2 linked regions of the Piscinibacter sp. HJYY11 genome follow. The protein of the gene in region 1 binds, or shares a complex with, the protein of each later gene. Links are inferred from orthologs where the notes say so. Each region holds a gene or a part of one and is shown on either strand. Other genes may lie near its edges.

Region 1 (3,961 bases):
GGGGGCGTAGGCCTCCTTCAGCTCTTCCGCCTGGCGTTCGAGGATGCCGGCGAGCACCAAGTGTCCGCCTGGCTTGACGTGTCCGCACAACAAAGGCGCCAGCAGCTTCAGCGGTGTGGCGAGGATGTTGGCCAGCACGAGGTCGTACTCGCCCTTCGCCGCATCGGGCAGGCCGGCCTGCAGCGTCACCTGGTTCGCGCTGGCATTGGCTTTCGTCGACACCACGGCGGCCGGATCGATGTCGACCGCGTCGATCAGCTGAGCGCCATGCAGCGCCGCACCGATGGCAAGGATGCCCGAGCCGCAGCCGTAGTCGAGCACGCGAGGCCAGGCTGTCGCGTGCTGCGCCGTCCAGCGCAGGCACATGCGGGTCGTGGGATGTGTGCCGGTGCCGAAGGCGAGGCCGGGGTCGAGGCGGATGAAGCGCTTCGCTTCGGCGGGCGGCTCGTGCCAGGTCGGCACGATCCAGAAGTCGCGCGTGATGGACACCGGCGAAAACTGCGACTGCGTGAGCCGCACCCAGTCTTCATCGGGCACCGCCTGCAGCGACTGCACGTGGACGCCTTGCGCCCAGTCTTGCGCCAGCAACAACGTGGCGGCATCGGTGGCGGTCTCTTCACGCTCGAAGAGCGCCTTCACCACCGAGCGTTGCCAGCCGCCACGCGGCGCCGGCATGCCGGGCTCGCCGAAGAGCGCCTGCTCATGGGCGGTGTCGGCGTCGGCGTCTTCCACCGAGACCGACAGCGCCTCCAGCTCGTCCATCAGCGCATCGGAGACGGGCTCCACCAGCGCTTCAGGTACGACGAGCAGCAGCTCCAGCATTGCTCAGCGCTTGTGGTGCGACATCCAGCCCTCGAGGTAATGGATGCTGGTTCCACCCTCGATGAACTTCGCGTCGGCCATCAGCTCGCGATGCAGCGGGATGTTGGTGAGGATGCCCTCGACCACCGTCTCCGACAGTGCGATGCGCATGCGCGCGAGTGCCTGGTCGCGTGTGTCGCCGTGGGTGATGATCTTGCCGATCATCGAGTCGTAGTTCGGCGGCACGAAGTAGTTGGTGTACGCATGCGAGTCGACCCGCACACCGGGCCCGCCCGGCGCGTGCCAGGTCGTGATGCGGCCGGGCGAGGGGGTGAACTTGTACGGGTCTTCGGCGTTCACGCGGCACTCGATGGCGTGGCCGCGCATCTGGATCTGCCGCTGCGTGAAGGGCAGCTTCTCGCCGGCGGCCACGCGGATCTGCATCTGCACGATGTCGACGCCGGTCACGAGCTCGGTCACCGGGTGCTCCACCTGCACGCGGGTGTTCATCTCGATGAAGTAGAACTCGCCGTTCTCGTACAGGAACTCGAAGGTGCCGGCACCGCGGTAGCCGATCTTCTTGCAGGCGGCGGCGCAGCGCTCGCCGATGCGCTCGATCACGCGGCGCGGGATGCCCGGCGCCGGCGCTTCCTCGATGATCTTCTGGTGACGGCGCTGCATGGAGCAGTCACGCTCGCCCAGCCAGACGGCGTTCTTGTGCTCGTCGGCCAGCACCTGGATCTCGATGTGGCGCGGGTTCTCGAGGAATTTCTCCATGTAGACCGCCGGGTTGCCGAAGGCGGCGCCCGCTTCGGCCTTGGTGGTCTGCACCGCGTGCAGCAGCGCGGCTTCTGTGTGCACCACGCGCATGCCGCGGCCACCGCCGCCGCCGGCGGCCTTGATGATCACCGGGTAGCCCACCGCACGGCCGATCTTGACGATCTCCTTCGGGTCGTCGGGCAGCGCGCCTTCCGAGCCGGGCACGCAGGGCACGCCCGACTTGATCATGGCCTGCTTGGCCGAGACCTTGTCGCCCATGATGCGGATCGACTCGGGCGTCGGGCCGATGAAGGTGAAGCCGCTTTGCTCCACACGTTCGGCGAAGTCGGCGTTCTCGGACAGGAAGCCGTAGCCGGGGTGAATGGCTTCGGCGTCGGTCACCTCGGCGGTCGAGATGATCGCCGGCATGTTGAGGTAGCTCTGGGCCGAGGCGGCCGGGCCGATGCACACGGCCTCGTCGGCGAGCTTCACGTATTTCGCGTCGCGGTCGGCTTCAGAGTAGACGACGACCGACTTGACGCCCATCTCCCGGCACGCGCGCTGGATGCGCAGTGCGATCTCGCCTCGGTTGGCGATGAGAATTTTCTTGAACATGGCCCGCGCCTTATTCGATGACGAACAAGGGCTGCCCGAATTCCACGGCCTGGCCGTTCTGTGCCAGCACCTGCGTCACCGTGCCGGCCTTGTCGGCCTCGATCTCGTTCATGATCTTCATCGCTTCGATGATGCAGATCGGGTCGCCTTCCTTGACCACCGTGCCGACCGTGGCGAAGGGCTTGGCGCCAGGGCTGGCCGCACCGTAGAAGGTGCCGACCATCGGCGACTTGACGATGTGGCCGGTCGGGGCGGCAGGGGCAGCTTCGGGGGCCGGCGCGGCGACCGGCGCTGCGGCCGCCACCGGTGCGGCGGCTGCGACCTGCGGGGGCGCCGCCTGGTAGACCACCGGCTGGGCGGCCACGGCCACGGCGGCCGGGTCGCTCTTGACGATGCGCACCTTGCCATCGGCTTCAGTGATCTCAAGCTCGGAGATGTTCGATTCAGACACCAAGTCGATCAGCGTCTTCAGTTTGCGCAGGTCCATGTGTTCTCCAACTCCTGTCGTTATGGGGCGGCCGATCGCCAGCGAGGGCGACGTGCCGGGTCAGGCCCTAGGCCTTCTTGGGGCCGCGCTTGAGCGCATGGCCCAGGGCCAGGCGGTATCCATCGGCGCCCAGCCCGACGATCACGCCTTCGGCGAGATCGGAAAAATAAGAATGGTGGCGGAATGGCTCGCGACGGTGCACATTCGACAGGTGCACTTCGATGAACGGGATCGCGACACCCGCGAACGCATCACGCAAGGCCACGCTGGTGTGCGTGAAGGCGCCTGGGTTGATGATCACGAAGTCGGTGCCGTCGAGCCGTGTGGCCTGAACACGGTCGATCAGCGCGCCCTCGTGGTTGCTCTGGAAGCTTTCGAGGGACGACCCGGCATCGGAGGCGATCTTCGCGAGTTCTGCGTTGATCTGATCCAAAGTCGTCGAGCCATAGACTGCTGGCTCGCGGGTGCCGAGCAGATTGAGGTTGGGGCCGTGCAGGACGAGGATCTTCATGGCTTCAAAAGCGAAGGCCGGACTTTACGCGTTTTTGAGCGCTGATCCGCGCAGGAAGCCAAATTATTGCCCTGAGGCGAACTTTTCAGCCCAAATCGCCAGGTCTTCCGGCTTGAGAAGCCCGAGTTTGCGGAAGACGGCCTTGCCTTGGCGATCGAAGGCGACGCTGAAGGGCAGTGCGCCGCTCGGGTTGCCCAGGTTGCGGCTCAGGTCCACGCCGTTCAGCCCGGCCAGACCGATCGGAAACGTGATTGGCAGCTTGCCGAGAAATTCGCGCACAGGCGTCGGGCTGTCGATCGCCAGGCCGACCACGTGCCAGCCTTTGGCCTTGTGCTCTTTATAGAAGGCGTCGAGGAGCGGCATTTCCTTCACGCAGGGCGCGCACCAGGTCGCCCAGAAATTGAGCACCACCGGCTGGCCGCGCAAGCTGGCCATCGAAAGCTCGCCACCTTCCGGCCGTTCGAAGCGCTCACGCCAGACGGCCTGCTCGGCACCGGCGTCGGCCTCCGTTTCGCGGTGGCGCCACCAGGCCCAGCCCGCACCGCCGGCGGCCGCAACGACCCCCACACCGCCGGTGAGCAGGGCATTGCGGCGGTTCATGGGGCGCTGTCGTCCAGCAGCCGGCGCAGCGCTGCGAGGTCGCCCCGCTCGGACTGGCCGCGCCCGTCGGGCTTCAGCGCGCCGCGCAGGTCGTCGTGGTCGAGGATGCTCATGTGCACGGTGACCGGCTCGCCTAGCTCGGGGCTCATGCTGCTGACGGTCAGCACGTCGATCGGCTCGCCGCGCGG
Region 2 (3,493 bases), 3.0 Mb from region 1 along the record:
TGAAGGACGCGCTCAATGAAGCGATGCGCGACTGGGTCACGCACATCGAGAACACCTTCTACATCATCGGCACCGTGGCCGGCCCGCACCCGTATCCGGCGATGGTGCGCGACTTCCAGCGCGTCATTGGTGACGAGTGCCTGCTGCAGATGCCCGAGCAGATCGGCCGCCAGCCCGATGCGGTGATCGCCGCGGTGGGCGGGGGCTCGAACGCGATGGGCATCTTCTACCCGTACATCCAGCACGAGAAGACGCGCCTGATCGGCGTTGAAGCCGCAGGGCAGGGGCTCGAATCGGGCAAGCACTCGGCCAGCCTCAGCAAGGGCTCGCCCGGCGTGCTGCACGGCAACCGCACCTACCTGCTGCAGGACGACAACGGCCAGATCACCGAGACGCATTCCATCTCGGCCGGCCTCGACTACCCCGGCGTCGGCCCCGAGCACGCGTACCTGAAGGACATCGGTCGCGCCGAATACGTCGGCATCACCGACGACGAGGCGCTCGCCGCCTTCCACCGCCTGTGCCGCACCGAGGGCATCATCCCGGCGCTCGAGTCTTCGCATGCCGTTGCGCAAGCCATCAAGATGGCCCCGACGATGAAGCCCGACCAGCACCTCCTCGTCAACCTCTCCGGGCGTGGCGACAAGGACATCGGCACCGTGGCCGACCTCTCCGGCGCCGAATACTTCGACCGCCCCTCGCAGGCCGGCCGCACGGTGAAGGGGGCCAGGTGATGAGCCGCATCCAGGCCGTGTTCGCAGCGCTTAAGGCGCAAGGCCGCAAGGCGCTGATTCCTTACGTGATGGCCGGCGATCCGTACCCCGACGCAACGGTCGAGGTCATGCTGGCGATGGCGAAGGCCGGCGCCGACGTGATCGAGTTCGGCGTGCCCTTCTCTGACCCGATGGCCGATGGCCCCGTGATCCAGGCCGCCGGCGAGCGCGCCTTGGCCAAGGGCATCGGCATGCCGCAGGTGCTCGAGTTCGTGCGCCAGTTCCGCCGCAGCAACGACACCACGCCCATCGTGCTGATGGGCTATGCCAACCCGATCGAGCGCTACGACCAGCGCGCGGGCGAGGGGGCATTCGTGCGCGACGCCAAGTCGGCCGGTGTCGACGGCGTGCTGGTCGTGGACTACCCGCCCGAAGAATGCGAGGCCTTTGCCACGCAGATGCGAGCGGCAGACCTCGACCCGATCTTCCTGCTGGCGCCCACCTCCACCGACCAGCGCATCAAGGACGTCGCCCGGGTCGCCACCGGCTTCGTCTACTACGTGTCGCTCAAGGGCGTGACGGGCTCCGGCGCGATCGACACCCAGTCGGTGGCCGACAACCTGCCGCGCATCCGCGCCCACGTGAAGGTGCCGGTCGGTGTCGGTTTCGGCATACGGAATGCCGAGACGGCCAAGGCTGTTGGCGCAGTTTCGGATGCCGTCGTGATTGGCGCCCGCATCGTGAGCCTGCTCGAAACCCAAACGCGCGACAATGTCGCTTCCGCCGGCGCGGCGTTCATCGCCGAGATCCGCGCGGCCCTCGATTCCCTGAAAGGAGTTCCCGCATGAGTTGGCTTGAAAAACTGCTGCCTCCGAAGATCCAGCAGACCGACCCGGCCGAGCGGCGCACCGTCCCCGAAGGCTTGTGGATCAAGTGCCCGTCCTGCGAGACGGTGCTCTACAAGAACGACCTCGAGCAGAACCTCAACGTCTGCCCCAAGTGCGCCCACCACCACCGCATCGGTGCACGTGCGCGCCTCAATGCCTTCCTCGACGGCGAAGGCCGCTACGAGATCGGCCAGGAGGTCGTGCCGGTCGATGCGCTCAAGTTCAAGGACAGCAAGCGCTACCCCGATCGCATCAAGCAGGCCATGGAAGCCACTGGCGAGACCGATGCCCTCGTGGTGATGGGCGGCGCGCTGCACACCATCCCCGTGGTCGCAGCCTGCTTCGAGTTCGACTTCATGGGGGGCTCCATGGGCTCGGTGGTCGGTGAGCGCTTCGTGCGCGGCGTCGAGATGGCCGTCGAGCAGAAGGTGCCCTTCATCAGCTTCACCGCCACCGGCGGCGCCCGCATGCAGGAAGGTCTGCTGAGCTTGATGCAGATGGCCAAGACCAATGCGGCCATCACGCATCTGTCGAAGAGCAAGCTGCCCTTCATCAGCGTGCTGTGCGACCCGACGATGGGTGGCGTGTCGGCCAGCTTCGCCTTCATGGGCGACATGGTGATCGCCGAGCCCAAGGCGCTGATCGGCTTCGCCGGCCCGCGCGTGATCGCCGACACCGTGCGCGAGAAGCTGCCTGAAGGTTTCCAGCGCGCCGAGTTCCTGATGCAGACCGGTGCCATCGACGCCATCGTCGACCGTCGCGAGCTGCGCACCGTCATCGCGAAATCGATCGCCATGCTGCAGCGGCAAAGCGCGGACGCGGTGGCCTGATCGTCACGGCCTCAACGCGACAAGGGCGGCCTCGGCCGCCCTTGTGCATTCCAAACCTCCTTCAATCCCATGACCCTGCCCACCACGCTGGCCGAATGGCTGGACCACTGCGAGCGCCTGCACCCCAAGAACATCGACATGGGCCTTGCGCGCAGCGAGGAGATGAAGCGCCGCCTGAACCTCGATTTCAAGGTGCCGGTCATCACCGTGGCAGGCACCAACGGCAAGGGCTCGACCTGCACGATGATCGAGTCAATCGGCCTCCACGCCGGCTACAAGGTGGGCCTCTACATCAAGCCCCACTTCGTGCACTTCGAAGAGCGCTGCCGCGTCAACGGGTCGATGGTGTCGGCTGGCGATCTGCTGCCGCACTTCGAGGCGGTGGAGAAGGCACGCGGTGACATGCCGCTGACCTATTTCGAGTTCACGAGTCTCGCGATCTTCCGGCTGCTGTCGATGGCCGAGCTCGACTTGGTGATCCTCGAAGTCGGCCTCGGCGGCCGGCTCGACACGGTCAACGTGATCGACACCGACTGCGCCGTCATCACCAGCATTGCGCTCGACCACATGGAGTACCTCGGCCCCGACCGCGAAGCCATCGGCCGCGAGAAGGCCGCGATCATGCGGCCGGGCAAGCCGGCGATCTTCAGTGACCCGGTGCCGCCGGCCAGCGTGGGCGACCACGCGAAGAGCATCGGCGCAGACCTCTGGCAGATCGGCGTCGATTTCAATTTCGCAGGCGACAAGCAGCAGTGGGGCTGGGCCGGCCGAGGCCGTCGCTACAGCGGCCTGGCGTACCCGGCGCTGCGCGGTGCGAACCAGCTGCTCAATGCATCGGGCGCGATCGCGGCGTTTGAAGCCTTGCGGGATCGCCTGCCGATCAACGCTCAGGCGATTCGCAGCGGCCTGGCCACGCTCGAGTTGCCGGGCCGCTTCCAGATCGTGCCTGGCCAGCCGACGCTGGTGCTCGACGTGGCCCACAACCCGCATGCCGTCGGGGCGCTGTTCGAGAACCTCGACCAGATGGGCTTCTTCCCTCGCACCCATGCCGTCTTCGGTGTGA

The links.
Region 2: the proteins of accC (region 1) and accD are in contact, whole or in part, in a solved structure (PDB 8UXZ), measured with the Escherichia coli proteins. The link is inferred for Piscinibacter sp. HJYY11 from one-to-one orthologs.

The regions. Positions count from the first base shown.
Region 1 is NZ_JAERQZ010000001.1:4,428,640-4,432,600, forward strand. What follows is about bases 1-2,973. They hold accC (acetyl-CoA carboxylase biotin carboxylase subunit), read right to left. Parts: upstream 2,176-2,973; coding sequence 826-2,175; downstream 1-825. Other genes in these bases: prmA (50S ribosomal protein L11 methyltransferase), read right to left, coding at 1-822; accB (acetyl-CoA carboxylase biotin carboxyl carrier protein), read right to left, coding at 2,186-2,662; aroQ (type II 3-dehydroquinate dehydratase), read right to left, coding at 2,730-2,973. Outside these bases: more of aroQ, read right to left, coding at 2,974-3,173; JI745_RS20805 (TlpA disulfide reductase family protein), read right to left, coding at 3,237-3,773; JI745_RS20810 (hypothetical protein), read right to left, coding at 3,770-3,961. UniProt on the Escherichia coli protein: This protein is a component of the acetyl coenzyme A carboxylase complex; first, biotin carboxylase catalyzes the carboxylation of the carrier protein and then the transcarboxylase transfers the carboxyl group to form malonyl-CoA.
Region 2 is NZ_JAERQZ010000001.1:1,405,319-1,408,811, reverse strand. Bases 495-3,493 are described here. They hold accD (acetyl-CoA carboxylase, carboxyltransferase subunit beta), read left to right. Parts: upstream 495-1,557; coding sequence 1,558-2,430; downstream 2,431-3,493. Other genes in these bases: folC (bifunctional tetrahydrofolate synthase/dihydrofolate synthase), read left to right, coding at 2,500-3,493; trpA (tryptophan synthase subunit alpha), read left to right, coding at 734-1,561; trpB (tryptophan synthase subunit beta), read left to right, coding at 495-734. In the rest of the region: more of trpB, read left to right, coding at 1-494.